3 regions of the Photobacterium atrarenae genome follow, and region 2 is predicted to be linked to each of the others. Evidence: riboswitches for the same ligand, from Rfam matches in the RefSeq annotation. Region 2 holds a riboswitch; each other region holds the start of a gene.
What was found. A riboswitch is a leader RNA that binds a small molecule or an ion and turns the genes downstream of it on or off. The one in region 2 is predicted to bind lysine.

Region 1 (10,700 bases), 370 kb from region 2:
CAGATCCGGGCATTGGTACTGACCCCAACCCGTGAGCTGGCCGCCCAGATACAAGATAACCTGGTGCAGTACAGTCGCCATCTGCCCTTAAGCTCAGCGGTTGTCTTCGGCGGTGTGAAGGTCAACCCGCAAATGATGCGACTACGCAAAGGCGCCGATGTGCTAGTCGCCACCCCCGGCCGCCTGATGGACTTGTACAGCCAGAATGCGGTCAAGTTTGACCAGCTGGAAGTGCTGGTGCTGGACGAAGCGGACCGCATGCTGGACATGGGCTTTATTCGCGATATCCGGAAAATTCTGGCCCTGTTACCGGCCAAGCGTCAGAATCTGCTGTTCTCCGCCACCTTCTCCGATGAAATTCGCCAGCTCGCCAAAGGGTTGGTCAACAATCCGGTGGAAATCTCGGTAACGCCGGCAAACTCGACCGCGAAAACCGTCGAGCAATGCGTTTACCCGGCAGACGTGAAGAAAAAGTCGTCGATGCTGGAGAAGCTGATCAAAGACGGCAACTGGCAACAAACGCTGGTCTTCAGCCGGACCAAACGCGGTGCCAACCGCCTGTCCCATTTTCTGAATGAACAAGGTATCACTGCGGCCCCAATTCATGGCAATAAAAGTCAGGGTGCCCGGACCCGCGCGCTCGCCGATTTTAAATCCGGTGACATTCGCGTGCTGGTTGCCACCGATATTGCCGCCCGAGGCATTGACATCCCACAGCTGCCTCAGGTCGTCAACTTTGAACTTCCGAATGTCGCAGAAGACTATGTCCACCGCATTGGCCGGACTGGTCGTGCTGGTGAAGCAGGTCGGGCAATTTCATTAGTTTGTGCCGCTGAAGCTGCCGATCTGTTCGGGATTGAGCGCCTGATCCAGCAGGTTCTACCGCGCCTGGAGCTTGAAGGTTTCAAACCATCCAACCCGGTACCGGCGTCAAAGCTGGATACGCGCCCGATCAAACCGAAAAAACCTAAGAAGCCGAAGAAGCCCAAAGCCGACCATCGCGACGGTCAACGCTCCGGAGAAAACGCTCGGGGCCATCAACCAACGGATAAAAACAAACGCCATAGCGACCGCCAGAATCGTGACGGAAGCGCTGCCCGCAACAACCGTGGCGCCAATGGCAACAATGCGCCGAAAAAATCAGGTGCAAAGCCGAACCCACAACGTCGACGCCGCCCGGCTGGGAAAACTGTAGCAAAAGCCGAGTAACACCTGACAGACGTCTATCCTGCCGCTATCTGTTCGATAGCGGCAACTGCCTTATCTGTTCCCGACTTCCAAACCCCGTATATCACAACCAATGTTTTAATTTGCAAGATAAGGTACGTAAAACCTCTCATAATGTGCTTGTCTTTACGCCATAATCCCGCCAGCATAGTAGGCTCTGCTATGTCATCCTCAGGAGGCACTGTTGGCAACCAAAAACAAACTCATTCGCTACCTCAGCATTGACGCTGAAGACTTGTTCAACAAAGAAGCTGAATTGTTGCAGCAGGTGCAGGCGAATACGCTCTCCCAGGTGTTGCTACTGTGGCAGGCTAAAAGTCCGGCCTTGGTATTGCCGGCAGGGAAGAAGTGGCCGGTGACACCATTGCTTAAAACCGAGTTGGAGCGCATTGGCTGGCAGCTGGTCGCGCGTAAAACCGGAGGCGCGCCGGTGCCCCAGCTGCCGGGGGTGATCAACCTCTCCCATATTTATCACTGGCCGGATAGCCAGCCATACGATATTAAAACGGCATATATCAACTTATGCCGGATTCTGAGTCATTTCTTTGCCGAACTTGGTATCAAGGTAGATATTCACGCCACGCCCGGCTCTTATTGCGACGGGGATTACAACCTCAATATCGATGGTAAAAAAGTGGTGGGAACCGCGCAGCGGGTGTTGCTGAAAAGAGGCGGCGGCCAGGTTGTGCTCTCCCAGGCCTGTATTTTGCTCGAAGGTAATATGGACGCAATGATCAAGCCAGTGCAACTGTGCAACCAGATTTGTAACCACAATGCGCCAATCCTGGCAGATGTGCATACCCCGCTGTTTGACCACCTGCCATCCCGCCCTGCCGTCGATGCCCTGTTCCAACAGCTCACCAGTGCTTTTCTGCAATCCCCTTCCCTGCCTCAGCCATTGGCAAATTCTGTGAGTTCAGCCTAGAGCCGGCTCTGCCCGGCGACTGCCATCGCCGGGCATGACACTTTCCCGAAAAGCATGTTATCAATCTGTTGAATATCTGTATCACTCATGGCACTCTCTCATCGATACTGTCAAATTGTATAATAAATCACGCTTGGTGCTGAACAGGATCCTTATTCACACTATTTTCGAACCACGCAGACTAGAAAGATAATCATGCAGACCGACGCTCAACAGGACTTAATCCCTGAGACTCGCTTACACGAGTTCACCCACAAAGATGTCTGGAACGGCTTTACGCAATTGGTTCCCCTCTCCTTTTTCGTGATCGTTTTCGGAATTGCTTTCGGGGTTGCTTCAGCCCAAACCGGGCTGGATAACATTTCAACCATGCTGATGAGCGCCCTGGTCTTCGCCGGCGCTTCCCAGTTTGCAACCTTAGATCTATGGGGAGCAGAAGTGCCCCTCATCCCGATGATGATCACCGTTTTTGCCATCAACGCACGGCACCTGCTGATGGGGGCGACGCTCTATCCCTGGTTGCGCGAGCTGTCACCGGCAAAGCGCTATGGGGTGATGCTGTTTGCATCGGATGCCAACTGGGCCATGTCGATGAATGCCTTCAGCCGTAAGGAGCCCGGCCTTGGCCTGCTACTGGGCGGGGGGATTGCGCTGTGGTCATTCTGGATCGTCGGCACTTGGCTGGGGCTGTATTTCGGCAATGCCATTTCCGATCCGGTTAGCTTGGGACTGGATATGGTCATGGGGTGCTTTTTGCTCTCGATGGTTGGGGTGGGTCCGAAAAATCTACGAATCGTTGCTATCTGGGCGATCGCTGCCGGATCATCCCTGCTCGCCTATTGGTTTTTACCTGAGAACAGTCATGTCGTGGTCGGTGCCATTGCCGGCGGCAGCCTGGGTGCATTTTGGACGGAGAAAAAATTATGAGCATTGAAACCAGTTTTGGCGGTACGTTACTGATTATTCTAGTGATGGCACTGGTCACCCTCGTCACCCGCTGGGGCGGCGTGTTTATCATGTCATTTATTCCCATTGGCTATCGGATCCAACAATTTATCACCGCCATGTCCGGCTCTGTTCTGGTCGCACTGCTGGCCCCCTTGGCGGTTGAGGGTGATCTGGGTGCCCGGCTTGCGCTACTCTCGACGGCGGTGATTATGTTTATCTGGCAAAAACCCCTGCCGGCCATTACGGCAGGCATTGTCGCAGCAGCGCTCACCCGGCAATTTTGAGCCCGAAGCACGGTTTACGGTGAATAAAATCAACCGGATTCGCATAAAAAGTCATAGCGATGATTGACATCCCGTCATCATTGATGGTTGAATCGAATCATTCCCTCTCAAGGGATCAGAAGAGGCGCGTTAACCAGGCAGTCTGTACGAGGTATCCAAATACCACTGAAGACAGATCAGGGGGTTAACGCCGAGGTAAGCCTGCATTTGGAAGCAGAGCTTATCGGTCACTGGGGCTGAATCCCCAGGGCTGTCACCGCTGGTGGAGAGCTTCTGGTGTTTGTGCTTTTTTGCCTTCAAGAATGGCCCACAGCCATCGGCTTTTTCGCAATGCCAAGCTCTCTAAACGGATAACTATGACATTCGGATTAGAGATGCCAATTCAAAATTCATTCCCTACAACAGAACATCTGGTATCGCCGCAAGCCACGTCACTCAACCAGACAACGCTATGGACGGCTTTAATTACCCCTTTCAACGACGATGAATCGATTGACTTCGACACACTGACACAACTAGTCGCAGAGCAAAACGCCGCCGGTAACGGAATCTTGCTACTGGGGAGCACCGGGGAAGCACTGGCGATGACCCCAGAAGAGCAACAAGCCGTGGTTCGTCATGTATGCGCACTGGCATTGTCCGTTCCCCTGATGGTCGGCGTTGGCGGTTATCAGCTTCAACAGCAACGGCAATGGCTGGCATTCTTAGCCGACTATCCGATCGATGCGCTGCTGCTCCCTGTGCCTTTGTACGCGAAGCCCGGCGCGGCCAGCCAGCAAAAGTGGTTTGAAAGCCTGCTTGATGACAGCCGTTGGCCATGCATGATCTATAACGTGCCGTCGCGAACCGGCGCAGCGCTGGATGCACAAACTTTGGGCGCGATTGCCAAACACCCGAATGCCTGGGCCGTCAAAGAGGCCAGTGGTAACGTGGAAACCTTTACCCGCTACATCCAGGCAGCGCCCACCCTGCAATTTTTCTGCGGTGACGATGCCCTGTTTGTTGATTTTGCTGCGGCCGGCGCCTGTGGCCTCGTCTCTGTGGCCGGAAATGCCTGGCCGGAAGCAACCGCCTTATACGTTCAGCAAACTCTGAGCCAAGCAGCACCAAGTTTTAAACAATTATGGCAAGACGCGGGCAACAGCCTGTTCTGCGCCGCGAATCCAATTGCGGTTAAAGCCCTGATGCAGCACCAGGGACGTCTGCGCCATGCTGGTTTGCGCCCACCCTTGTACATGGACGAGTTGCCGGAACTCACACCGGTACTCGATGCCAACCATCAGGTTAATCAGTGGATGAACACCTGCCTGGCCCAATAACTATACGGATGGAGTCTGATAAAGAGTCGCTTATGATCACAACCACAACAGTCAAAGTCGGTGAGCAACCCACCGGCGATCCCATGGAGGTCCCGGTCATTCATATTCAGGGCCAGGGAAACGGCCCACGTGTCTATATCCAGGCCAATATCCACGGCGCTGAGGTGCAGGGCAATGCGGTCATTTATCAGCTGTTGAATCTGTTTCGCCAATATCCGCCGCAAGGGGATGTCGTGATGGTCCCGCAAGCAAACCCGCTTGGGATCAACCAAAAAAGCGGCGAATTTACCCTAGGCCGCTTTGATCCGGTCACCGGGATCAACTGGAACCGCCAGTATCACTTTGACCACAGTATGCTCGAGCCTTTCACCCAAGACTACCTGGATGCCGAAGAAAGCGAGATCCGTGATGCCTTTCGCACCCGGCTGAAACAGCAGCTTGAAGCAAGAATGGCTTCCCCCTGGGGACTGACGTGCGGTCAACACCTGGCGCTCAACCTGCAAAAAATGGCCGTCGAGGCAGATATTGTCCTGGATCTGCATACCGGTCCGATTTCAGCGCAACACCTGTATGTGCCCGAATATGCCAGAAAGCGGGCGCGCCATTTTCATATTCCGCTGAATATCCTGATCCCGAGTGATTTCAGCGGTGCCATGGATGAAGCCAGCTTTAGTCCGTGGTGGCAGTTGAGCCAGCACTTTGCCCTGCACGGGCGTGAGTTACCGGTCATGGTTGATGCTTTCACCATTGAACTGGGTTCACAGGAGCACCTGGATGTTGCCGGCGCGCGACAGGATGCCGAAAGCATTTGCAACTACCTGCAACATCAAGGGCTATGGCTTGAACACTATGTTCAACCGGAGCCTTCGGCTATGCAGGCCTGTTATCTCAAGGACTACAAAGCATTTTTCAGCCCGGCCGGGGGGCAAGTCGAGTACCTGGCTAAGCTCAACCAGCAACTTCCGGCAGGTGAGCCGCTGGCAACCCTGTGGCATTTTAATGCTTTGGTCGGTGAATCCAGCCATAGCCGGACAATCACCCTGCCCTGCGACTGTATTCCTGTACTGCATTTTGCCTCTGCCAGCGTCCAGCAAGGAACCGAACTCTATAAAGTGCTGACGAATACATTCCGGCTATAGCCTTCAAGTCACATAACGGCTCGTGCTCAGGCAGCACTTCAACTGCAACGGGATGCTTCTGCTTCCCGTATGCACACCAAACAGCCAACTGTCACAAGCTGGATCATCACAGGTTGCTTCAGCGCCCTCTGATACCGCTAATTAAGTAGATATTTAGTTGGTTTGGTATCACGCCTGTTCCAGACTCTCGCCGATAAATCCGCCGGTTTGATGTGCCCACAACTGAGCGTAAATCCCGTTCTGTTTCAGCAATTCCTGATGTGAACCTTCTTCAACAATCTTGCCTTCATCAAGCACCACCAGACGATCCATCTGGGCAATCGTTGACAACCGATGCGCTATCGCAATCACGGTTTTCCCTTCCATCAGCTGATACAGGCTTTCCTGGATCGCCGATTCAACCTCGGAATCCAGTGCCGAGGTCGCTTCATCCATCACCAGGATCGGCGCATCTTTGAGCAGTACCCGGGCAATGGCAATCCGCTGGCGCTGGCCGCCGGAAAGTTTCACCCCACGCTCCCCGACCTGGGCGTCATACCCGCTATTCCCATGCGGGTCGGACAAGTGCTCAATAAACTCATGCGCATGCGCCTGACGTGTTGCATTGAGTAGCTCTTCTTCTGTTGCATCCGGGCGGCCATAAAGAATATTTTCACGGATCGAGCGATGCAGCAGCGAGGTATCCTGGGTGACCATCCCTATCTTGCTGCGCAGCGAATCCTGATCCACCAGCGAAATATTCTGGCCGTCAATTTTGATCTCCCCTGCTTCCACATCATGGAAACGAAGCAGCAGGTTGACCAGGGTCGATTTACCGGCACCGGAACGCCCCACCAAGCCAACTTTCTCACCCGGTTTGATCGACAGGTTCAGCTTTTCGATCACCCCTTCTTTTTCGCCATAATGGAAGCTGACCTGCTCATAATCAATGCTTCCTTTTTCTACGTTCAATTTTGGCGCATTCGGTACATCCTGGATCGACACCGGCTTCGACAAGGTCTTCATGCCATCAATCACGGTCCCGAGATTCTCAAACAGCCCACCGATCTCCCACATGATCCATTTCGACATCCCCTGGATTCGGAGCGCAATACTAATCGCCACCGCGATAACCCCGACACTGACTGCTGCATTCATCCACAGGCCAATTGATAACGCTGCAACCGTAAACAACAACAGGTAGTTAATGGCATCGACACTCAGTACAAAGCAAGTTGCCAGGCGCATCTGGTTATATACGGTTTTCAGAAAACCCTGCATCCCCTTTTCGGCATACTCGGTTTCGCGATTGGTATGCGAAAAGAGCTTCACGGTCGCGATATTGGTATAGCTGTCGACAATCCGACCTGTCATCATCGAACGGGCATCGGCCTGCTCAGTCGCGACCTGCTTCATCCGCGGGACAAAGTAGCACTGAATTGCAATGTAGAGCGCCAACCAAGTCAGAATCGGTAACATCAGATAGAAATCCGAGTTCCCCATCATAATGATCATGGCCGTAAAATAGATACTGATATACACCAACACATCGACCAGTTTCATCACGGTTTCACGCACCGCCAACGAGGTTTGCATCACTTTGGTCGCAATACGCCCGGCAAAATCATCCTGATAGAAGGACACACTCTGGCGCAGCAAATAGCGATGCGCCAACCAGCGGATCGACATCGGGTAGTTCCCCAGCAAGGACTGGTGCATGATCATTGAATGAAAGAATGCCAGCGCCGGGATCACCACAATCACCAGGCCGCCCATCAGCAGAAGGGTATTGCCTTCTGCCGCCCACAAAGTCTCTGGGGTGTGGTTGGCCAGCATATCGACCAACTGACCCATAAAGCCCAGCAAAATCACTTCCACGATCGCCACCAGCGCGCTGAGCACCGACATCGCCAATAATGGCAATTCAAACCCGCGGGTATAAAACCGGCAAAACGCAAATAAATTTCCCGGCGGCTGTTCGGGTTCCTGAGGTGGAAAAGCCGCCGTTAGGTTTTCAAAAAACTTGAACATATATTCATGAACCTATGTTTTGGCAATGCAGCGCGTGACGCTGAAACAGATGGAGAATCAACATACTTTAGCTTGATGCCATTTGAGAAAAAAGGACTTGTTTTAGCAGCGGCGCCCAAGAAGGACAGTCGGAGGAAAAACTAACTGGCTGAAGTGAAGGCTATTCCTAACAGTGATCCAGGCTCAGCGAGTAGATCATCAGATTGTGTTGCAAAGGGATTGTCGGTAAGCCCGAAAGAAATCGGCCCACCAGAGGTGGGCCGAAAAGCAGTATCTTTCAATTTAACTTAAGCGGGCTTAGAACTGGTAAGCCGCAGACAGTTTGAAGTTACGGCCAGGTTCAAAGTCATCCAGCGTCGCACCACGTGCTTCACCTGAACGAGATGCGTGTGAGGCATACGTTTCGTCAAACAGGTTGTCGATACCGAAGGTCAAACTCAGGCCATCGAATTTTGACGGCACCCACTGCGCATACACATTATGAACATTGTAGCCATCTTTCTCTGGCGTCCCTTCAAACACATTGTCTTCATCCAGCACCACAATCGAGGTCAGACCGAAGATGGTTTCCAGCGTCTCAGACTGGTAATCCAGCGTTAGCGCAATGCTGTCACCGACATCCAGGCTGCGGCCGTTTTCAGCAGCAACCGGACCACCTGTTTCTTGGTTTTCGATATCAGACTTGGCATAAGACAGTTTACTGTTGAACATGCCGATGCCATAACTGGCGCTGGCTTCAAAACCAGTAATCTCTACATCGCCGATGTTTTCGATCAGATAGCTCTCGGTCGCGTCTTGCCAGTTAGTTGCGATGTAATCATCAATCTCTGTTTTGAAAACAGTGATGTTAGCGCCGATACGATGCTCACCAAAGTTCTTGCCGAAGCGCACGCCACCCTGGGTGTTCAGACCGGTTTCTGCTTTAATGTCATCCGCCAGGAACGCTACATCGTTATACTTGATGAAGCTTTCAAACAGCTCTGGCCCTTTAAACAGTGAACGCATATTTGCAAACAGAGTCCAGTCCTGAGTCACGTTCCACTCGGTGCCCAGTGCCCAGGTCACTTCATCAAAATTATCTGTACCCGTTACCGCTTCACGTTTGTAATCGTCGTAACGCAGACCTGCGGTGATCGAGAAATCATCAGTGAAGAAGATTTGGTCTTCAACAAAGACTGCGCTGCTCTTCGCCGTTTCATCCATGAACTTAACGCCATCGTAGGTACTTTCGCTGTCTTTGTTCATGTAGTCCAGACCATAGGTCACCTGATTCGCCAGTGACAACAGCTCCAACTGGGACTGAAACTTCACGTTGATACCAGTGTTGGTGTTTTCCGCGCTGTTCACAGACAGGCGGTTACCCGGCCAACGTACGCCAAATTCACTCAGTACCGCTTCATTCCGGGTGATTTCGGTTTTACTGGTGTACAGCGCCACTTTCCCCATGTGCTGTCCGGCATCCAGGCCGTAGCTCAGCGTGATAGTGTCACGATCATAATCGGTTGGGATCACTGCTTCTTGGGACAATGCGGTGTTCGCGCTGCCGCCCATGTCCGGACGCGGGCTGTAATCACCACTGTCACGATACAGGTCATAGGCCAGTTCAAAACGGTGTTTCTCGCTTGGTTCAACACCGACTTTACCCAGAATGTTGTAGGTATCGCCATCAGAGCCGATCGTTTTGTGACCGTCACCGTCTTCAAAGTTTTCACGGTTGATGTAGTGACCATAAATCATGGCATCGACGGTATCGGTCAGTTGACCGTATACAGTCAGAGAGCCTTGCTGGCTGTCATTGCTCTGGTAACCGCCATAAACACGGGCCCCGAATTTTTCATCGTAACGCAGCAGATCTTTGGCATCTTTGGTTTCAAAGTAAACCGCACCGCCGAGGCCATTTTGGGTCACTGAGTTGTTCCCCACCTGGATGTCGGCAGATTTCAGAATGTCCGGGTTCAGGGTCAGGTTACCGATATGGTGGAACATGTTTGCGTGCTGTGACGCACCATCTAAGCGGATATCCAGATCGGTTTCACCCAGGCCGCGAATGGTAATACGTTGGTTCACGGAATGTGTCCCGCCCACGTCAACCCCTGGAATATCACGCAGCAGATCAGACATATGATCCGCTTGCTTCAGCGACATATCTTGCGAGTACAAAGATTCAGAGTTGCTGGAAACTTTCGTGCCCCAAACAACCATTTCATCAAAATATGACTGTTCTTCTTCAGCGTATGCGCCCGAAGAAAGCGCCATACCGATAGCAAGACAAAGTAGAGATGGTTTAGCAGGCGTATTTTTTACCCATTCCATGAAATTTATTCCCAAACACAAATGATAACAATTCGCACGTATGATAGGATTGATTCTCATTAACGGAAAGCTAAATAGCTTATGCGAAACTGCACAGTAGTTATTAGGAATGGTCAAAATGACGTTTTCGCAGGAAAAAAGTAGAAAAATAAAGAAAGTTGCACTAACGAAAAAAATAGAGTGCCACGATAAACAGCTCATTCTGACTCAGGAACGCACCCAGCAAACCCCGCTGGCGGAAGGGGATTTCATTGCCTATCGCTTTCATAACCATATCACAGTACACGGCGGTACCAGTTTAGAACTGGCGGACTCCAATATGGTGTCTTCAACACCCGCTTCTGTCATTGTCACTTTCTTGCTCAATGGACAACTCGGGTTCAGTTATGACGATTTGGAATTTCATCTGGATGCAACCCATGGGCCCCGTGCGACCATCGTGAATTTAGCCAAGCCCGCCAACTTTCGTCGCGAGTTCAGAGCGGGCAACCAAGTCAGTAAACTGAATATTATTCTCCACCCAGACTGGATTGCC
Region 2 (10,700 bases):
CCTGCTTTAGCTGCGGCAAGTAGCTAGGTGTCCCCTGAGCGGATGTCCGTCGCTCTGCAACGATAATTTGCAGCCTCTCTTTCGCCACAGTTGCGGTGGTTGGTTTTTTGGGGCGGAAGAATTCAAGCAAAGCCATACTGATTTAGCCTCCAAATAAGCGTTTAAGGAAGCCTTTTTTCTCTTCCTCCAAGAAACGGAACGGGCGGTCTTCACCCAGCAAGCGGCCAACGGTATCTTCATAAGCAATGCCCGCATCAGACTCTTTGTCAAAAATGACCGGCTCGCCTTTGTTTGAGGCATTCAGCACCGCCTGGCTTTCCGGGATCACCCCCAGCAGCGGAATATGCAGGATCTCTTCGACATCGGTCACGCTGAGCATCTCGCCGAGTGTCACCCGAGACGGGTTATAACGTGTCAGCAGTAAGTGGGTTTTCACCGACTCCAGCCCTTGCTCGGCCCGGCGGGATTTTGAATCCAGGATCCCCAGGATGCGGTCGGAATCGCGCACCGAAGAGACTTCCGGGTTGGTGGTGACAATGGCTTCATCGGCAAAGTACAGCGCCATCAGGGCGCCGCTTTCGATTCCGGCCGGAGAATCACAAATAATAAACTCAAAGCCCATCGCATCGAGGTCGCTCAGAACGCGTTCTACGCCTTCCTGGCTCAGGGCGTCTTTGTCTCGGGTTTGGGAAGCCGGCAGTACAAACAGGTTTTCAACCCGCTTGTCTTTGATCAGAGCCTGGTTCAGGTTGGCTTCGCCATTGATTACGTTGACGAAATCATAAACAACCCGTCGCTCGCAGCCCATAATGAGGTCCAGGTTACGTAAGCCGATATCAAAATCGATTACTGCGGTCTTTTTTCCGCTGAGTGCAAGACCGGATGCGATAGCTGCACTGGAGGTTGTTTTACCAACGCCGCCTTTTCCGGAGGTAACAACGATAATACGTGCCATCTATTAATTCCTTATTAAACCTTATAAAGCCAGGTGCTCAATGTTCAAATTATTTTCAGCAAGTGAGATAACGACACCTTTACCCCAGAACTCAGGATTGATTTTATCACTGAGCCAGTAGTTTCCTGCAATGGAAATCAGCTCGGCTTGTAAATTATGACTAAAAATGTGCGCTTGCCGTTGTCCACTGGCGCCGGCAATAGCACGGCCACGGAGTGTCCCGAACACATGGATGCTGCCATCTGCAATGATCTCTGCCCCGGCACTGACATGGTTCATGATGATGAGATCACTATTTTTGGCGTAGATCTGCTGCCCGGAACGAACCGGGGTACGGATGATTTTCGTCGGGGTCATTTCCGGCTCGGCTGCTTTGGCCTGGCGGGCTGCATTCATCACGGCAAACCCGGCCTGTTTTGCCTGGGCCTGAAGGTGTGCGCTCTTGCAACCGCTGATCCCGACCGGGATCATCCCGGCGTCCTTCACGCCTGACTGTAGGGCGACGAAGTCGATGGTGTCGCCAGCCTGGCTGATATCAATCACAACCGGGGCCGCGGCGAAAAAATTAGGCGCCTGCTCGACCTTCTCTTTGAGAAAGTCCGTTGCCTGCTGTATGTTCCCATCCACCAGGTGTAGGGCAGAGAGTGTAAAGGAACTCCCTTTAAGTTCTGCTGATTTTGTCATACTTGTTCAATGACTGTTACGAAAATAGCCGTGCCGCGCGTTATCACATAGATACTTGCATGTTATATTCCCCGGGGTGTATCAGCAAGCTATCCTTGCTCTAGCGTTGGAATTTCAGACAAGGCTCTCACCAGCACAGACAAAGCGCGGCAATTGAAGGGAATGATCTCGTCAAACTGCGGTCTCAGTGAGGTGAAGCCGTAAACAAACAGGCGACTTTTGATGTTGTGTGCAATTTATAAAAGCCCGAAAAAAGAAAATACCTATCTTTATATCAAGACGAAAGATGATTTTAGTGATGTACCGGACAGCCTGATGGCTACATTTGGCACGCCACAGTTTGTGATGGTACTGAAGTTGGATAACGGACGTAAATTGGCGCTGGCTGATGTTGAGAAAGTGAAAGCATCCCTCTCAACACCGGGGTATTATCTGCAAGTACCGCCACCGGTGCCTAACTTACTGGAACAGTATAAAGCGGATAAAGCTGCGAAACATACCTGAAGGTGATTATGTATAAGCGATTGGTTTCGGCCCTGGTGGCCTTGGGATTGGGTCTGTCGACGTCCGTGTGGGCAGCCGATGTTGGATTTGATGAATATGTCGATGGATTGAAAGTCGAAGCCCGGGAAAAAGGAATTTCAGAGTCGATAATCAACTCTGCTTTTGCGGGAATTCGCTTTATTGAGCGGGCGGTCGTGGCGGATAAAAACCAGCCGGAGCGTAAACTCACGCTCGATCAATATCTCCCCCGCGCGGTGCCGGAATGGAAAGTGGCTCAGGCGAATGAACTCTATCGAAAACATCGTTCGGCCTTGGAACGTGTTGGGCAGCAGTTAGGTGTTCAGCCGCGCTTTATTGTCGCCCTTTGGGGGGTAGAAAGTAATTTTGGCCGGTTGATGGGGAATTATAATGTGGTTGAGGCATTATCGACCCTGGCTTATGAAGGCCGTCGCGAAGCGTTTTTCCGTAATCAAGTGATGGCGGCTTTAGAAATTCTCGACGCCGGGCATATTACGCCGGAAAAAATGAAAGGTTCATGGGCCGGGGCCATGGGGCAACCACAGTTTATGCCGACTTCCTTTTTGTCATTTGCCGTGGATGGAAATAATGATGGTAAAATTGATATCTGGGAAAGCGAAGCGGATGTCTTTGCCTCTGCGGCGAACTACCTGCATCAGTCCGGGTGGGATGACAAATATACTTGGGGACGACAAGTACAACTACCAGACGGGATTGATTCCTCTTTGATGGGCGTGGAGAAATCGAAAGGCCGCTCGCTGGCCGAATGGCAACGCTTGGGCGTGCGTCGTTTGAATGGGCAGACCTTGCCTCAGGTGGATATTCAGGCATGGCTTATTCAACCCGATGATAATAAGGGGAGGGCATATTTGGTGTATAACAATTACCAGACTTTGCTGAAGTGGAATCGCTCACATTATTTTGCCTTGGCCGTAAGCCATCTGGCGGATCGGATCCGCTGAAGTGAATAAATAAAAGCTGTCATTGTTGTCTGGCTATTATTACAACTGAGGGTGAAGAATACACAGACACCGTGTTGGGTTATTCATCTCAGGTTGCCGTGAGGCAGCCGCAATGTGCAGCACTGTCTTTTGCTGTCTGCAAAGCAAAAAAAAGCCTGGTTTCAACCAGGCTTTTTCGAATCGGTTCCGAAAATTAAATTTCGAAATCTTCCAGAGACTTACCTTCTTCCAGTGCTTTCTTCAGCGCGGATGGGGTACGGCCTTGGCCAGTCCATGTTTTCTCTTCACCGTTCTCATCGATAAACTTATATTTTGCCGGACGCGCAGCGCGTTTTGCTTTTGGCGCTTTGCCCAGAGTTGCCAAAAGTTCTTCCGGGTCGATACCATCAGCCAGCAGCATTTCACGATACTGGTTCAGTTTTTCCTGACGCTCTTTTTCTTTTGCAAGCTCTTCAGCTTCAGCTTCTTCACGTTCAGTCACGACTGTTTGTAGTTTTTCCAGTGCTTCCTGAAGCTGTTCCAGAGTATATTCACGGGAAAGTGCACGCAGGCTGCGAAGGTTAAATAGGGCTTTCATTGCATCAGACATTTTAATTTTCCTGTTGGCATCAGCTATCTTAAATAATAATAGCAGTCACAAATCTATAATTGCAATAATAATACTTTTACTTACCTGATGACAAACAAAATATTTAAACTTGAATTCAATTTCCTTAATTGAGTTCTGATATCCTCATTTTTAATAAAGCCAATGGAAGATCTTCGTCCCGTTTTTCTAAATATTCAGCTCTCAATCAGGTTATTTTATTGCGCCGTGTTTCATATTGTGGGTTATGCGCATTGCTGTTTTTGATTAATTATTGCACTCTAAGGCAATATTATTCACTATTGTTGGTAATTTTTTCATCTTAACTTGTTGCAAAAGCATTCTGAGTACGTAGAATTGACCATTCCTTGACTAAGGGTAGAGGCGCATTGTCTAAAAGTAGCTGATTTGAGGGTGATACCGGTGATGATCAGTGAAAGGAGCCAATGCCGAAGTAAGTGAGGCTTATCACACCTGCTTGCTGGGGTTGTCACCGAATAGGGGCAACACTGCCATAGTATATAATTACATTAACTATGGAGCGCTACTGTGGGGTCCGGAATAAGGCTCGTCCTTTTCTTATGCTCTTCTCTCACGGTGAGATACCGTGTTCAGCAGTAGATCTCCAACCAGGATCGGTTGTCGTAGAGATCATGAATATTATCGATTTTTCCCACTCTTCTATTTCATTGTTGCCGCCATTGGTTGCGTTGGGTCTGGCGATTCTGACACGGCGTGTCTTACTTTCATTAGGTTTTGGGGTTCTGTTGGGGGCTTTGCTGCTGGCGGACTTTTCCGTGACGGCTGCTGCTGGTTATATCGGCACCACGGCGAAAGGCCTGTTCGTCGAAGATGGTGCCATTAACAGCTGGAACATGAGCATTGTCGCGTTCCTGGTGTTGCTCGGGATGATGACGGCGTTGCTGACCTTGTCCGGCGGGACACGCGCGTTTGCCGAGTGGGCACAAACTAAAATTAAGAGTAAGCGGGGCGCAAAACTATTAGCTGCTTTTCTGGGCGTTTTTATCTTTGTCGATGACTATTTTAACAGTCTGGCGGTTGGCTCCATTTCCCGTCCGGTGACGGACCGCTTTTATGTTTCCCGTGCCAAGCTGGCTTACATCCTCGATTCAACCGCCGCCCCGATGTGTGTGCTGATGCCAGCATCGAGCTGGGGTGCCTATATTATTACCCTGATTGGCGGCATTCTGGTCACCCATGGGGTGACTGAATACTCTCCGTTGAGTGCGTTCGTGCAGTTGGCGCCGATGAACTTTTATGCTGTCTTCGCACTATTGTTGGTCTTCGTGGTGGCCTGGTTCCAATTGGATATTGGGGCAATGAAGAAGCATGAGCTTGAAGCTTGCCGCGGTCATGGCTTTGATGAAGGCGATGACGACAGCATGGCCAAAGATTTGAATGATGAGCTGGAGATTGAAGAAAGCGAGCATGGCCGCGTCGGTGATTTGGTGATGCCGATTGTGATGCTGATCCTGGCGACCTTCTTCTTTATGATCTTTACCGGATACCAGGCTCTGGCGGCAGATGGCCAGGCATTCAATCTGCTGGGGGCATTTGAAAATACGGATGTGGGAACGTCGCTGGTGTATGGTGGTCTTGTCGGCCTGATGGCCTCGCTGGTCCCGATTTTCCGTCAGCGTTTGCCGATGGGGGACGTTGCCCGCACCTTGTGGCTGGGTGCCAAGTCGATGTTTGGTGCGATCCTGATCCTGCTGTTTGCCTGGAGTATCGGCAGTGTGATCAGCGACATGGCAACCGGTAAGTATCTGTCGACCCTGGTTCAGGGCAACCTGAATCCAATGTTGCTCCCGGCGATTTTGTTCCTGCTGGCTGGCCTGATGGCGTTTTCGACCGGGACTTCCTGGGGTACCTTCGGCATCATGCTGCCGATCGCCGGTGATCTGGCAGCAGCGGCCGACATTACCCTGATGTTACCGATGCTGGGCGCGGTGCTGGCTGGTTCGGTGTTTGGCGATCACTGCTCGCCAATTTCCGATACCACGATTCTGTCCTCGACCGGCGCACGTTGTCACCATATCGACCACGTTGCGACCCAGCTGCCGTATGCTCTGTCCGTGGCAGTTGTTTCGACCATTGGTTTCCTGGTACTGGGGATGACCAGCTCGGTTGCAGTTGCCTTCATGGCCGCGTTGATCAGCTTTATCCTGGTTTGCCTGGGGCTGTTGTGGCTGGCCCGCCGTCCGGGGACCGTCGCCGCGAAGCTGAAAAGCTAACACCACCGACCCAGTTCAATGAAGAGAAAAGCCCGCACTCATTGCGGGCTTTGTTGTACTTGGGGGAAGGCACTTTTAATTCGGGGCGGTTTTCTGTAGGATTCTGCCAGTTTTTTGCCTGAGACGGGGAGCCGAATGGCCCAGATGTATTTTTATTACTCTGCAATGAATGCGGGTAAATCGACGACTTTACTTCAGTCATCCTTTAACTACCGGGAGCGCGGGATGATCCCGGTGATTTTTACCGCCGCCATTGATGACCGCTTCGGCAAAGGCAAAGTCAGCTCCCGGATTGGGTTAGAAGAAGAAGCTGAGCTGTACAACGATACCGATGATTTGTATGCCCGGTTGCAGGGTATGAACGCCACGCAAAAGATTGACTGTGTCTTGATTGACGAGTGCCAGTTCCTGACCAAAAAGCAGGTCTATCAGCTGACCGAAGTGGTGGATAAGCTGGATATTCCGGTCCTGTGTTATGGTCTGCGCAGTGATTTTCGCGGAGAGCTGTTTGAAGGCAGCCAATATTTACTGGCCTGGGCCGACAAGTTGGTCGAGTTGAAAACGATTTGCCACTGTGGTCGTAAAGCCAATATGGTGATCCGGATGGATGAACACGGCAGGGCGATTGCCGATGGCGATCAGGTGGTGATTGGCGGCAATGACAGATATGTCTCGGTTTGCCGGACCCACTATAAAGAAGCGTTGGAGCGCTAAACAGCTTCAACCAAGATAAAAAGCCTGAGTCGAACTCAGGCTTTTTTAATCCGGACGATACTTGTTGTTTACTTGTGGCGCTCCTGAAGCTTGGCCGTAATATCGGACAATGACAGCCCCTGATCCTGAAGCAGGACAATCAGGTGGTACAAGAGATCGGCAGATTCACACACTAGCTCCGCCTTATCGCCCGACGTCGCCGCAAGTGCGACTTCAACCCCTTCTTCGCCCACTTTCTGCGAAATACGCTTGGTGCCACGGGCATAGAGGCTGGCCGTATAGGAAGAATCAGGATCGGCATCTTTGCGCTCAGCCAGGACCTGTTCCAGTTGGTGAAGAAACACCAGTGCCGGCTGTGTTCCGTTACCGACCAGCGGGGCATTGCTGTCAAAACAGGTTGGGGTTCCCAGGTGGCAGGTTGGGCCGACCGGTGTGGCGGTAACCAATAGGGTATCCTCATCGCAATCAACCCGGATGCTGTCGAGTTCCAGCACATTGCCCGAACTTTCTCCTTTGGTCCAGAGCCGGTTTTTCGAACGTGACCAGAAGGTGACCTGCCCGGTTTCGAGGGTTTTATTCAGCGCTTCATCATTCATATAGCCCAGCATCAGGACCTGACCGCTGGTGGCATCCTGAACCACGGCCGGGACCAGTCCGCCGACTTTATCCCAGTTTATGTTTGTCGTCTGACTCATAGCCGGATCTCCACACCTTGTTGTTTCAAATATGTTTTGAGCTCACCGATATTGATGATTTGTTTGTGGAACACGGACGCTGCCAGCGCGCCGTCCACATTGGCCCGGTGAAACGCATCGGTAAAATGGACCATTTCGCCTGCGCCGCCGGAGGCGATGAGCGGCACATGACACACCTCGCGCACGAGGTTGAGCTGGTCGAGATCATAGCCGTTGCGCACCCCGTCCTGATTCATCATATTCAGCACGATTTCACCGGCACCGCGGCGCTGCACTTCTTGCACCCAGTCTTTGGTTTCCCAGCGGGTGGCCTGGGTTCGTTTTTCATCGCCGGTGAACTGGTAGACCTGGTACTTGCCGCTTTCGGCATCGAAGTAGGAATCGATGCCGACCACAATACACTGCACCCCGAACTTGTCCGCCAGCTCTGTGATCAGGTTTGGATCGGCCAGGGCCGGGGAGTTGATGGAAACCTTGTCGGCACCGAATTGTAAGATGCGGCTGGCATCGTCCGCGGATTTGATCCCGCCGGCGACACAGAAAGGAATATCAATCACCTCGGCAACCCGGGCGACCCAGCTTTTATCGACCACCCGGCCGTCGCTGGAGGCAGTGATATCATAGAAGACCAGCTCATCGGCGCCTTCTTCGGCATAGCGCTTGGCCAGCGGGACGATATCGCCGATGATTTCGTGGTTGCGAAATTGCACCCCTTTCACGACCTGACCGTCCCGGACATCCAGGCAAGGAATAATACGTTTGGCTAACATGTGATTTCTCCCCGTTGGTTAGCTGTTCCAGCACTGGAATGCCTGCTCGGCACTGAATTTACCGTCCAGCAAGGCCCGGCCGACAATGACTCCGGCAACGCCGCTGCCTTTGAGGGCGGCGATGTCGTCCAGGCTGCCGATACCGCCGGAAGACTGAAAGTCGATTTGCGGGTAACGGGTACACAGGTCGACATAGAGATCGACATTGGAACCGGCCAGGGTGCCGTCACGTGAAATATCAGTGCATAGCACGTGTTTCAGGCCGACGGTGAGAAAGTCATCGAGCAGTGCTTCAATGGTAACGCCGGAGTCTTCCTGCCAGCCGGAGACAGCAACGTTGCGGTTGCCGTCGGCATCAATATTGACGTCCAGTGCCAGCACGATGTGCAGCGGGCCGTATTTTTCCATCCAGCCTTTGACCAGCTCAGGCTGCTTGACCGCGGTGGAGCCAATCACCACGCGCTGGGCACCTGCCGCCAGCAGATCGGCCACGTCCTGCTCGGTGCGGACACCGCCGCCGATCTGGATCTTGGCCGGGGTGCTTTGCAGCAAGCTTTGGATCAGAGCCAGCTGGCGGGCCGAAGTGTCCTTGGCCCCGGTCAGATCCACCAGGTGCAGCCAGTCGGCCCCGGCCTGGTGGTAGCACCGAAACTGCTCGGCGGGGTCGACTTTATACTCTGTGACCTGGCCGTAGTCGCCCTGGAACAAGCGAACGACCTGGCCATCAATTAAATCGAGTGCGGGAATAATCATCTTCAATCCTTGTGATCTTGCGCTGCGTTATTCAGTCACATCGTTAAAAAGTTTTTGATCAGCTGGGCACCGGCCTTGCTGGAGCGTTCCGGGTGGAACTGGACGCCGTAATAGTTTCCGCGCTGTACGGCAGCACTGAATGGCTGACCGTATTCACAGCGGGCGATGGTATACCCGGCCGGGGCATCGGCCTCAGAGACCGGCATCGCATAGCTGTGGACAAAATAGAAATAGCTGCCCGCCGGAATACCTTGAAACAGCGGATGATCGGCAACGGGAGTGACCGTATTCCAGCCCATGTGCGGCAGCGGCAGCGCGCCGGTCTGCATCTTTTTCACCGGTCCGTCACACAAGCCCAGGCAGGGTACCAGCTCGGTGCCGCTCTGGCCCTGCTCTTCCGAGATCGTTCCCAGCAGCTGCATCCCAAGGCAGATCCCGAGCATCGGCTGCTCGACTTGTTTGATCAGTTCGATCAGGTTGCGATCGCGCAGGTTCTGCATTGCTTCACTGGCGGTACCGACGCCGGGCAGAAACAGTTTATCTGCCGCGAGCACCACGGCCGGATCCTTGCTCACGGTGACCTGATAGCCCAGCCGTTCAATGGCGAAACGGACCGAGGAGACATTGGCACAGCCGGTATCGATAATGACAATACGCTGAGAGTTGGTGTCCATTACAGTACTCCTTTACTGCTCGGCAGTTCGTTGCCTTCGACCCGGATTGCCTGGCGCAGGGTGCGGCCAAAGGCTTTGAACAGGCTCTCAACAATGTGGTGATCATTGTCACCGGCTGACGAGAGGTGCAGGGTACAGGCCAGGGTATCGGTCAGGGAGCGGAAAAAGTGCGACACCATCTCGGTGGAGAGATCGCCAACCTGCTCGCGGCCGAACTTGGCCTCGAACTTCAGGTACGGGCGGCCGGACAGATCCAGCGCGCATTGCGCCAGACATTCATCCATCGGCAGGCTGAAGCCGAAGCGGCCGATGCCGCGCTTGTCGCCCAGCGCTTGTTTCAGCGCCTGGCCCAGAGCCAGTGCGGTATCTTCAACACTGTGGTGATCATCAATGTGGAGATCGCCATCGACACTCAGTTCCAGGCGGAAGCCGCCGTGGGTGGCGATTTGATCCAGCATGTGATCAAAGAAGCCCAGCCCGGTCTGGATTTGGTTGCCGCCGGTTTCATCCAGGTTCACCTTCACCCGGATGTCCGTCTCTTTGGTGGTACGCACCACTTCGGCGATCCTTGGGTTGGTGGTGAGATCTTTGACGATCTGTAGCCAGCCCATGGTGTGCGGGTTGTATTGGATCCCGCGAATCGCCATGTTTTCCGCCAGTTGCAGATCGGTTTGCCGATCGCCAATCACCGCTGAGTGGGCAAAGTCGACCCGGCCTTGTTGGAGGTAGTCTTTGACCATGCCCAGCTTGGGCTTACGGCAGCTGCAGTTATCTTCCTCAAAGTGCGGGCAGATCAGCACATCTTCGAATTTGATCCCCTGCGAGGCGAAGATGTCCATCATCATCTGGTGCGGGGCATCGAAATCGGGTTGCGGGTAGCTGTCGGTGCCCAGGCCGTCCTGGTTGGTGACCATCACCAGGGTATAGCCAGCGTCCTGCAACTGGAGCAGCGCCGGGATCACAAAGGGCTCCAACTGAAGTTTATCCAGCCGATCAACCTGAAAGTCTTCCGGTGGCTCGACAATCAGGGTGCCGTCACGGTCGATAAATAGTATTTTTTCCTTGCTCACAATTTCTTCCTTTGATGTTTATCCGGCTTAGCGCTGGCTTAGTTGCTTGCGAATAAAGGC
Region 3 (10,700 bases), 640 kb from region 2:
AACAGCATCGGGGACGATATAGAAGTCTATACCGATGAGTCCCGCACTCAGGTTGCCCAGGTGCTCCACAACCTGCGTCAGCAGACGGAGAAGCCGAAGGGATACAACTACTGCCTATCGGACTACATTGCGCCGAAAGACAGTGGCAAGCCGGACTGGATTGGCGCCTTTGCCGTCACCGGCGGGATTGGTGAGCGGGAGCTGGCCGATGCGTTTAAAGCCAAAGGGGACGATTACAACGCGATCATGGTGCAGGCGGTCGCCGACCGGCTGGCAGAGGCCTTTGCCGAATACCTGCATGAGCGGGTGCGCAAGGAGATCTGGGGCTATTCGCCGGAGGAAGATTTGTCGAATGATGATCTGATCCGGGAGAAATACCAGGGGATCCGCCCGGCACCGGGGTATCCGGCCTGTCCGGAACACACCGAGAAAGGCACCCTGTGGGAGCTGCTGAAGGTGGAAGAAACGATCGGGATGTCGCTGACAACCAGCTACGCCATGTGGCCGGGCGCCTCGGTGTCGGGTTGGTACTTCTCCCACCCGGACGCCCGCTACTTTGCAGTCGCCCAGATCCAGGAAGATCAGCGTGACAGCTATGCCGAACGGAAAGGCTGGGATCTGATTGAAGCGGAGAAATGGCTGGGGCCGAACCTGTCGGCTTAATCCCATCTTTGAAAGGACCACTATAAACAAGGGCGCCTCAGGGGCGCCCTTGTTGTTTCTGTCATTTATTGCGAGGCTCAGGCTTCCAGGATCTGGCGGTGCAGCGACTGGACCACCGACTTGGCATCCTGCTCCTGAACCAGAAAGCAGAGGTTATGTGGGCTGGCGCCGTAGCAGATCATGCGCAGGTTGTAGTCATCCAGCGAGCCGAAGATTTCCTTGGCGGAACCCTTGGTTTGGCTCATCCGGTTGCCGATCAGCGCCACCAGACACAGGCCCTGTTCGACCTCGACCCGGCACAGCTGGCTGAGTGCTTCAACAGCCGCTTCAGGCAGTTGCGGCGCGCCACCGCCGGTATTGGTTTGATCCAGGGTCAGGGACACGCTGACTTCGGAGGTGGTGATCAGATCAACCGAGATCTTGTGCTCGGCCAGGATCCGGAATACTTCTGCCAGAAAGCCGTAGGCATGGAACATGTTCAGGCTGGTGAGGGTGACCATGGTCTGGTTACAGCGCAGGGCCAGGGCGCGGAACAGCGGCGCGTCGCTGACCCGGTCGCGGATCCAGGTTCCGCCTTGCTCCGGCGCCCGGGAAGAGCCGATAAATACCGGGATCTGCTGGCGGATCGCCGGAACCAGGGTGGACGGATGGAGGATTTTGGCACCGAAGTTAGCCATCTCGGAGGCTTCGCTGAAACTGATCTCCCGGATCGGTTGTGCGGCTGCTGTGATCCGCGGATCTGTGGTGTACATGCCCGGGACATCGGTCCAGATCTCCAGGGTGGAGGCCCGGATTGCTTCGGCCACCAGCGCTGCGCTGTAGTCGCTGCCGCCACGGCCCAGGGTGGTGGTGTTCCCGTGCTGATCGGCGCCGATAAAGCCCTGGCTGACCACCACTTGCTGAGTCAGCAGCGGCTCAAGATGTTTTGTTGCCAGCGCGCGTATGCTGTCCGGTTGCGGGATGGCTTTGCCGAACTGGCTGTCGGTACGCATGATATCGCGGATATCGATGCGCACCGCGTTTACCCCCAGCTCACAGAGGATCTGGGTAAACAGGTAGGTCGAGAGGAGTTCGCCATTGGCAACCAGTTGATCGGTTAGCTGAGCGCCGGGCTGGGTAGCCGCCTGCGCTGCCAGGGTTGCAACGCTGTCCAGCAGGGCATTGATCGCCGGCGTGATCGGGTCCGGTGCATCCAACTCATTGAGCACGGCGTAGTGGATATCGTTCAGCTGGGTGAGCAACTGCTGGCGGCGGGCTGGATCCGGCACTCCGCCGGCCAGCTCGACCAGTAAGTTCGTCACTCCTGAACATGCGCTGATCAGCACCACCCGGGCCGCCGGGTTATGTTTGATGATCATCGCACTGCGGTGCATGGCGGTAAAGTCAGCGACGCTGGTGCCGCCAAATTTGGCGACGGTGAGGGCGGCAGCGTTATCTACAGGGTTCAAAGCAAGTCTCCCAATATCAGTAATAGTGATGAACGTAGGGATTGACTCGGGAGGTTCATTCCCGACATCCAATAGTCAGGAGAGCAAATCGGTGAGACGGATAGATCGCGCTACAACCAGAAGCTCCCCACCTTTCGCAATGAAAGGTGACAGCCAGAAGGATTCAGCCTTGCTGGCCGACACTGCCGATCCCCTGTCCGGCAGTATCTCGGCGTTACTCCCCCTTGCCAGGATGCCTTGGGGTGGGGCCCCGCATCCTGGTTACCTGGGTAACGCTCCTCTTCTGTTTTTTCCTAATGACAGTTTGATCATCAGGGTGAACAAAAAACGTTCTTCATTGAAGCGGATTTAACGGTGGCTTGTCAATGGCCGAATGAAAAATTATGCGGGGAAAATGCAATTGCTGTCGCCGAAAGGTGGCAGGGTTGCGTCCGGGAGCAATTCCCTGAATACTGGGCTATTCCCTGACGCTGCCCGTTTCCGGTGGACGGTTTTTGACAACCGTGAGAGGTTGCGGGTACTGCTCAGAGAGTCATGAACGCTTACCCAGGAGATATAATAATGACAATTGGTAGTTTTTACCCACCACAACGTACCCTGATGGGCCCGGGCCCGTCGGATATCTACCCGCAGGTATTGCAGGCGCTGAGCCGCCCAACCGTCGGTCACTTGGATCCCTTGTTCATCGGCATGATGGATGAGCTGAAACAGCTGCTGCAGTATGCCTTCCAGACCCAGAACCCGTTTACCATTGCCGTCTCCGCGCCGGGGAGTGCCGGGATGGAAGCCTGTTTTGTCAACCTGGTCGAGCCGGGCGAGAAAGTGATCGTCTGCCGTAATGGCGTGTTTGGCGATCGGATGCGGGAAAATGTTGAGCGTTGCGGTGGTGAAGCCGTCATGGTCGAGAATGCCTGGGGTGAGCCGGTCGACCCGCAGCTGGTGGCTCAGGCTCTGGAAGCCAACCCGGATGCCAAAATCGTGGCTTTTGTACACGCCGAAACCTCGACCGGGGCCTTGAGCGATGCAGAGGCGATTGCCAAGCTGGCCCGCCAGCATGATTGCCTGACGATCGTTGATGCGGTGACCTCGCTTGGCGGAGTGCCGCTGCTGGTGGATGAGTGGCAACTGGATGCTGTGTATTCGGGCAGCCAGAAGTGCCTGTCTTGTGTGCCGGGTCTTTCCCCGTTGACTTTTTCTGAGCGTGCGGTCGCGAAAATTCAGCAGCGTCAAAGCAAGGTCCAAAGTTGGTTCCTCGATCAGAGCCTGGTGCTGGGGTACTGGAGCGGAGAAGGCAAGCGCAGCTATCACCATACCGCGCCGGTCAACAGCCTGTATGCCCTACATGAGGCGCTGGTACTGCTGAAAAATGAAGGGCTGGAAAGTGCCTGGCAGCGCCACCGGGATGCGCACCGTGAGCTGCGTGACGGGCTGGAGAAGCTCGGGATTGAATTTGTGGTCGATGAAGCCTACCGCTTGCCGCAGCTCAATGCGGTGTATATCCCAGAAGGTGTCGATGATACACAGGTGCGCCAGACCTTGCTGGAGCGTTATAACCTGGAAATCGGCGCCGGGCTGGGTGCCCTGGCCGGCAAAGCGTGGCGGATCGGCCTGATGGGCTATGCGGCGCGCAGTGAAAATGTGGCGTTGTGCCTGAAAGCCCTGGAATCGACACTCAAGTAAGTTAATCCTAAGGCGGCGCATTATCGCAGTATCAAAAAACGGCTACCTCGGTAGCCGTTTTTTGTTGGCAACTTTTTACGGCATCGGCCCGGCTTATTGTACGATTTCCTCAAGTCACCCATGCATCAACACTCGCTCAGGCACACATTAAGGTCGGGCTGGCGTGGCCGTCAGACTCTGGCTGACCGACTGCCAGTTGGCCTCGAAAATAGGCTCGAGGGTGGTCTGGCTGAAATCATGGGCTGGAAACAGGTATGCGGCTTCCTGGCGGATGTGCTCTGCCTGGACAGGATTGTCCAGCAGCTGGTAAGCAGCGATCAGATTCTGGTAAAGCGCTGGCCGTAGCCATTTCCGGGCCTTGGTATTGGCCCAGTCGATATAGTGCTGGATCTGGACCGGGTTGTTGGTTGCCGCGCCCAGATGCAGCTGGGTAACCGCTACATCCCATTCAAAGCGGTTTTCCCAGGCCCACGGGTTGTTGACGCGCTGCAGGTAGCTGATCTCCAGCGGGCGCGAGGTCTCGAACTGGGTCAGCCAGTAACCCGAATAGAGCGTGGTGATCATATAAGTACTGATTAGCAGCGGCAGTAACAGCGTGCTCAGCCGAAGTGCCAGGACATACTGGAGTTTCCGCTTATAGTACTTGGCGGTGAGGTTGTCGACCCAGTAGATCAGGATGATAAAAATCACCCAATGGACGAGCGAGTGATAGAAGGGGTACTCGAGCTGGGTGTGCAGGGTGAGGGGGAAGAATAGCCCGACCAGGGCCAGTCGGGTGCCCGGCGGTGCTTTGCGCACTTTCAGGAATACGGCAGCTGCCGCGAGCAGCAGGCCGAACAATGGCAGGGTGCCGCCTTCGACGGCCCAGAACAAGAGTTCATTATGCGGGTGATCCAGCGCCGCCAAGCCGTGCGGTTGGGTCGGGTCGGTATGATGCCAGCGGGCGGTTTCGGTGAGGTAGGCCGATTCAAAATTGCCGTAACCATAGCCGAGCAGCGGGGCTTTCTGATACATCTCCCAAGCCTGTGGCAGATGGATACTGCGCGCGCTCTGCAGGCTGACGCGATCCTCGGCCGGAGCCCAATGAGCGGTGGTACTTAAGTACCAGGACAGGCTCAGGCCGAGGGCAACCATCAACAGCCACATCCGTGACTGTGCTTTGGCGGCAAAACGGCACAGATAGGGCAGGATTAGCACAGTGCCGATGAATGCGCCTAGCCATCCGGTCCGCGAGCTGACGAATACCAGGATTGGGATGGTAACCACCGGGGTGAGCAGCAATCCGGCTTGGCGGAGGGACCATTGGCCCCGGTACATCGGCAGGCGGGCGAGCAGGTAAGCCGACAGGACCAAGCCGGTCGCGAGGAAGCTGGCCATCACATTCGGTTGCTGGAAAATGCCGTATGGGCGGTTGGCGACGGTGTCGTAGCCGATGGGGTTGTCAGCCTCCAGGCCGAAGAACTGATACCAGCCCAGCAGAGCCTGGAGCCAGACGGCAGTGAGGATCAGCCACAGTAGGTGCTGGCGTTGCTGGAGGCTGAACGAAAATTGCTGCAGGGCAACAAAGAAAAGAAATCCGGCCCACAGCCCCAGTAACCGGCCTGCTGCGGCACTGCCTTCGGCATTCGGATAGAGCACGGGCAGGGTGAGTAACACGCAGCAGGCAAACAGCAGCAGGGTTAACCGCGAATAGCGCCAGATCTTCTGTCGGCAGATCTCAAACAGGCCGAAGGCAATCGCGAAACTGAGCGGGATCCAGCTGGCCACGTTGAAAGAGAGCGCCAGCCCGGACCCTCCCGGGTTGTGCTGGAAGTAGTGCATGGCAAAAAGGAACAACACGCTGAGCGTGGTCATAAAGGGCTTGATCACCGGCTTACTGATGGTTGCTTGGGCCAGCCGGGTGCCTTGTACATGTAACAATGTCATGGTTGTTTTCCGCCTGTTGCGCTGCTCGCCTGATGTGGCGCCGGCTGAGCGCACTCGGCCGGCGCTGGGATTACCTGGTCTGGGCCAGCTCAGCCTTATTGACGGCTGGTAACAGTGGCTTGAGGAAGCGCGCGGTATGGGAGCCGTCGACCAGAGCCACCTGCTCCGGGGTCCCGGTGGCAATGATCTCACCGCCGCCGCTGCCGCCTTCCGGCCCGAGATCGATGATCCAGTCTGCGGTTTTGATCACATCCAGGTTGTGCTCAATTACTACGATAGTGTTGCCGTGATCCCGCAACCGGTGCAAGACGGTCAAGAGCTGCTGGATATCGTGGAAGTGCAGACCTGTGGTCGGCTCATCCAGAATATACAGGGTCTTGCCGGTATCGCGCTTGGACAACTCACGCGCCAGTTTGACCCGCTGGGCCTCGCCGCCGGACAGGGTGGTCGCGGCCTGGCCCAGTCGGATATAAGATAAGCCAACATCCATTAGGGTTTGCAGTTTTCTCGCAATTGCGGGAACTGCATCAAAAAATTCCCGGGCATCTTCGACTGTCAGTGCCAGCACTTCATCAATGCTCTTGCCTTTATAACGGATCTCCAGGGTTTCGCGGTTATAGCGCTTCCCTTTACAGGCATCACAGGGCACGTAGACATCCGGCAGGAAGTGCATCTCGACCTTGAGTACCCCGTCACCCTGGCAGGCTTCACAGCGCCCGCCCTTGACGTTGAAACTGAAGCGGCCCGGCTTGTAGCCACGGGAGCGGGACTCCTGGGTGCCGGCAAACAGCTCGCGGATCGGGGTAAAGATGCCGGTATAAGTGGCCGGGTTGGAGCGCGGTGTGCGGCCAATCGGGCTCTGGTCGATATCGATCACCTTGTCACAGTGCTCCAGATTACGGATCTCGCGATAAGGGGCGGCATCACCGGCCGTCGCGCCGTTGAGCTGGTGGTGGGCGATCTTGAAGAAGGTATCGTTGATCAGGGTCGATTTCCCGGAGCCGGACACCCCGGTGACACAGGTCAGCAAGCCGACCGGAATGTCGACATCGACGCTTTTCAGGTTATTGCCGGTTGCCCCGAGTAGTTTGATGGTCCGTTCGGGATCCATGGCGTTCCGTTGCTCCGGCACCGCGATCATTTTCTTGCCGCTGAGGTACTGGCCGGTCAGCGAGGTTTCTGTGGCCAGGATATCTTCCAGGGTGCCTTCGGCAATCACGTTGCCGCCGTGGACTCCGGCCCCCGGGCCGATATCGATCACATGATCGGCGGTGCGGATGGCATCTTCATCATGCTCAACCACGATCACCGTGTTGCCGAGATCCCGCAGATGAGTCAGGGTATTGAGCAGGCGTTCGTTATCGCGCTGGTGGAGGCCGATTGACGGCTCATCGAGCACATACATCACCCCGACCAGGCCGGCCCCAATCTGGCTGGCCAGACGGATCCGCTGGGCTTCGCCGCCGGACAGGGTCTCGGCGCTGCGCGACAGGTTGAGGTAGTTGAGGCCTACATTGACCAGAAAATGCAAGCGATCGGAGATCTCTTTCAGGACTTTCTCCGCAATCTTGGCCCGCTGGCCGACCAGCGACAGGCTGCTGAAGAAGGTCAGCGCCTCGTTGATACTCATTTCGCTGATCTGCGGCAAGGTGGTATCGGCAACATAGACGTGACGGGCTTCCAGGCGCAGGCGCGAGCCGTGACAGCTGCTGCAGGGCTTGGTTGAAATAAACTTCATCAGCTCTTCGCGCACCGAGTTGGACTCAGTTTCGCGGTAACGGCGCTCCATGTTGTTGAGGATCCCCTCAAACGGGTGGCGACGGACCGTGATATCGCCGCGGTCATTGATATATTTGAATTCGATTTCCTGCTTTCCGGAGCCTTTGAGGATCACCTGCTGGGTTTTCTTCGGCAGGCTGTTGAACGGCGCTTCGACGTCAAAATCATAGTGCTCAGCCATCGATTTGAGCATCTGGAAATAGTAGAAGTTGCGCTTGTCCCAGCCGCGAATCGCACCGCCGGCCAGGCTCAAGGTGTCATTCTGGACCACCCGCTCTGGATCGAAATACTGTTGTACGCCAAGGCCATCACAGGTGCCGCAGGCACCGGCCGGGTTGTTGAAGGAGAACAGGCGCGGTTCGAGTTCCTGCATGCTGTAGCCACAATGGGGGCAGGCGAAGTTGGCAGAGAAGATAATCTCTTCGTGCTCGCCGTCGGTCATCGGGCTGACGACCACAGTGCCGCCGGACAGTTCCAGCGCAGTTTCGAATGATTCAGCCAGGCGTTGCTGCAGATCGTCACGGACCTTGAATCGATCGACAACGACTTCAATCGTGTGTTTCTTGTGCAGTTCCAGCGTTGGTGGATCAGACAGATCACAGACTTCGCCGTCGATCCGGGCGCGGATATAGCCTTGGGCAGCCAGGTTTGCCAGGGTCTTGACGTGCTCCCCCTTGCGCTCTTTGACAATCGGTGCCAGCAACATCATTTTGCTGCCTTCGGGCAGGGTCAGGACCTGATCCACCATCTGGCTGATGGTCTGCGCCGCCAGGGCAACGTTGTGGGTCGGACAGCGCGGCTCGCCGACCCGGGCATAGAGCAGCCGCAGGTAATCATAGACTTCGGTGATGGTGCCGACGGTCGAGCGCGGATTATGGGAAGTTGACTTCTGTTCAATGGAGATGGCCGGAGACAAGCCTTCAATGTGGTCGACATCCGGTTTTTCCATCAATGACAGAAACTGCCGGGCATAGGCCGAGAGCGATTCGACATAGCGACGCTGGCCTTCGGCGTAGAGCGTATCGAAAGCCAGGGAGGATTTCCCCGAGCCGGACAGGCCGGTGATCACAATCAGTTTGTCACGCGGCAGAGTGAGGCTGATGTTTTTGAGGTTATGGGTCCGGGCACCCCTGACTTCGATTTGATCCATAGTATGTGAGCTTATGACTGACCAATAGGGGCCTCATTATCACACAAGGTGAAAAAGCTTGAAAGTGTAAACTGTATAAAGATACAGTGTTTGGGGTGATTGTTGAGCGCTTTTGTCTGTCACTGAAGCCGGACCACAATCGTGGGAAATTTGCCGGTGGGAGATTTCGGAATGGGGATGGTGTTGGCGGTGGAGAAAAATTGCGTTGAATGACACAGTCCCACCCTGTTCCGCAGCCGGGCAGCATGGTAGACTGCGCGATTAAGTATAAACTTTGAGTAGCAACCGCTGTATCTGATATACAGCCCAGCGATCAGATCTGGAGTGAATTATGGCCAGTCGTGGCGTCAATAAAGTTATCCTGGTGGGTAACCTAGGAAATGATCCGGAAATCCGTTACATGCCAAGTGGTGGTGCAGTAGCAAATATTACCGTTGCTACTTCTGAGTCATGGCGTGATAAGAATACCGGTGAACAACGTGAAAAAACCGAATGGCACCGGGTGGCGCTGTTTGGCAAAGTTGCAGAAGTAGCCGGTGAGTACCTGCGTAAAGGCTCACAAGTCTACATCGAAGGTCAACTGCAAACCCGTAAATGGCAAGATCAAAATGGTCAGGACCGTTACACGACTGAAGTCGTGGTTCAGGGGTTCAACGGCACGATGCAGATGCTGGGTGGCCGTCAGGGCGGCGGTCAGGGCATGGGTGCCCCGATGGGTGGTCAGCAGCAAGGTGGCTGGGGTCAGCCGCAGCAGCCGGCAGCCGCACCGCAGCAGAATTTTGCGCCGCAGCAATCTGCACCTCAGCAACAAACGCCGCAACAGCCGCAGCAGCAGTATAATGAGCCGCCGATGGATTTCGACGACGACATTCCGTTCTAAGGCCGACAGGTCTGAGCAACGGTTGATGAAAAAAGCAGCGCCTGGCGCTGCTTTTTTATTGGTTGTGCGCCGAGCATGGCGTTGTTCTAGGAGGTGAAAGTCCTCTACGGGCTCAGTCGAGCGAGAACCGTTAGCCTATGCAAGGGTGCCCACCGTGAGGTGGGATCTGAAGGAAGCAAACGGCAAAACTTGGGTGTGACGAACAGAAACCTGATAGTAGGCCAGTACAACTTGGGTAACCTAGCAATATATAGAACAGCCCAATGCCTCGACGGGAAGTGTGTACGGGTAAATCAGGCACAGCCAAGGGAAAGAACAACGTCTTACCTCGGGAGATCTTACGACCTGTCTCGGATGAGACTAATACAACAGTGATGTTGTGTGACGGGTAATAAGAAGTCAGCAGAAGGCATAGTACCTTGGGGAAGTACAACCCAAGGGAAGGCCGGAACTGAATATATCAAGAAGCAGTCACTAGACACTCAATCATGTGGGGTCATAGCAAGATGAACAACATCTCTACGTACTACTGGGCAACACCGCAAGTGACGCTCATGGCCACGAAGAATGACAAGCATGATCGGCGTAGACAGGAGGACGAGTCTTGGTGACCTCAACTCAGTTGATGGAGCGGATCTGCTCCTCAACAAATCTGAACCAAGCCCTGAGAAGAGTGAAGAAGAACAAGGGATGTGCTGGGGTTGATAAACTCGACATAACAGCGACTATCTCGATGCTTCGGCAGTCTTCTAATGGGCAAGCGCTCCGCCAGAGCCTTCTGGACGGGAGCTACCAACCGCAACCCGTTCTGGGTGTAGAAATTCCCAAACCTAGCGGGGGAGTGAGGCAGCTAGGTATCCCAACTGTACTTGATAGGGTAGTCCAACAGGCCATTACCTCAGTACTGACAGATATCTACGAACCTCAGTTTTCAAGCAACAGTTATGGGTTCAGGCCTAACCGCAGTGCCCACCATGCATTGGTGGCAGCAAGCCACTACATCAGGGAGGGGCGGGGTTATGTAGTCGACATAGACCTGGCGAAATACTTCGATACTGTGAACCACGATAGACTGATGCACAGGCTATCGGAGGACATCACAGATAAACGGGTCCTGAAACTGGTCAGGTCATACCTACAGGCAGGCATAATGCGAAACGGGTTAGTTGAGCAG

Region 1: it holds a riboswitch for lysine, as region 2 does, so the genes downstream of both, dapA (4-hydroxy-tetrahydrodipicolinate synthase) here and NNL38_RS04650 (Na+/H+ antiporter NhaC family protein) in region 2, are expected to answer to the same signal.
Region 3: it holds a riboswitch for lysine, as region 2 does, so the genes downstream of both, lysC (lysine-sensitive aspartokinase 3) here and NNL38_RS04650 (Na+/H+ antiporter NhaC family protein) in region 2, are expected to answer to the same signal.

The regions. Positions count from the first base shown of each region.
Region 1 covers NZ_CP101508.1:1,303,706-1,314,405, reverse strand. Annotated here, with positions in the region: gene NNL38_RS06205 (DEAD/DEAH box helicase) at 1-1,209, shown strand, start outside; gene NNL38_RS06200 (lipoate--protein ligase family protein) at 1,412-2,152, shown strand; gene NNL38_RS06195 (AzlC family ABC transporter permease) at 2,348-3,079, shown strand; gene NNL38_RS06190 (AzlD family protein) at 3,076-3,384, shown strand; lysine riboswitch at 3,496-3,665, shown strand; gene dapA (4-hydroxy-tetrahydrodipicolinate synthase) at 3,759-4,703, shown strand; gene NNL38_RS06180 (succinylglutamate desuccinylase/aspartoacylase family protein) at 4,736-5,842, shown strand; gene NNL38_RS06175 (ABC transporter ATP-binding protein) at 6,011-7,852, opposite strand; gene NNL38_RS06170 (TonB-dependent siderophore receptor) at 8,150-10,165, opposite strand; gene NNL38_RS06165 (AraC family transcriptional regulator) at 10,284-10,700, shown strand, end outside.
Region 2 covers NZ_CP101508.1:933,097-943,796, forward strand. Annotated here, with positions in the region: gene minE (cell division topological specificity factor MinE) at 1-136, opposite strand, end outside; gene minD (septum site-determining protein MinD) at 143-955, opposite strand; gene minC (septum site-determining protein MinC) at 977-1,639, opposite strand; gene NNL38_RS04635 (YcgL domain-containing protein) at 1,862-2,143, shown strand; gene NNL38_RS04640 (lytic murein transglycosylase) at 2,152-3,123, shown strand; gene NNL38_RS04645 (H-NS family histone-like protein) at 3,317-3,712, opposite strand; lysine riboswitch at 4,081-4,264, shown strand; gene NNL38_RS04650 (Na+/H+ antiporter NhaC family protein) at 4,363-5,964, shown strand; gene NNL38_RS04655 (thymidine kinase) at 6,100-6,678, shown strand; gene hisIE (bifunctional phosphoribosyl-AMP cyclohydrolase/phosphoribosyl-ATP diphosphatase HisIE) at 6,747-7,373, opposite strand; gene hisF (imidazole glycerol phosphate synthase subunit HisF) at 7,370-8,143, opposite strand; gene hisA (1-(5-phosphoribosyl)-5-[(5-phosphoribosylamino)methylideneamino]imidazole-4-carboxamide isomerase) at 8,162-8,896, opposite strand; gene hisH (imidazole glycerol phosphate synthase subunit HisH) at 8,932-9,570, opposite strand; gene hisB (bifunctional histidinol-phosphatase/imidazoleglycerol-phosphate dehydratase HisB) at 9,570-10,640, opposite strand; gene hisC (histidinol-phosphate transaminase) at 10,668-10,700, opposite strand, start outside.
Region 3 covers NZ_CP101508.1:293,396-304,095, forward strand. Annotated here, with positions in the region: gene metH (methionine synthase) at 1-663, shown strand, start outside; gene lysC (lysine-sensitive aspartokinase 3) at 741-2,111, opposite strand; lysine riboswitch at 2,224-2,402, opposite strand; gene NNL38_RS01495 (pyridoxal-phosphate-dependent aminotransferase family protein) at 2,673-3,791, shown strand; gene NNL38_RS01500 (PglL family O-oligosaccharyltransferase) at 3,939-5,717, opposite strand; gene uvrA (excinuclease ABC subunit UvrA) at 5,788-8,646, opposite strand; gene NNL38_RS01510 (single-stranded DNA-binding protein) at 8,978-9,526, shown strand; gene ltrA (group II intron reverse transcriptase/maturase) at 10,152-10,700, shown strand, end outside.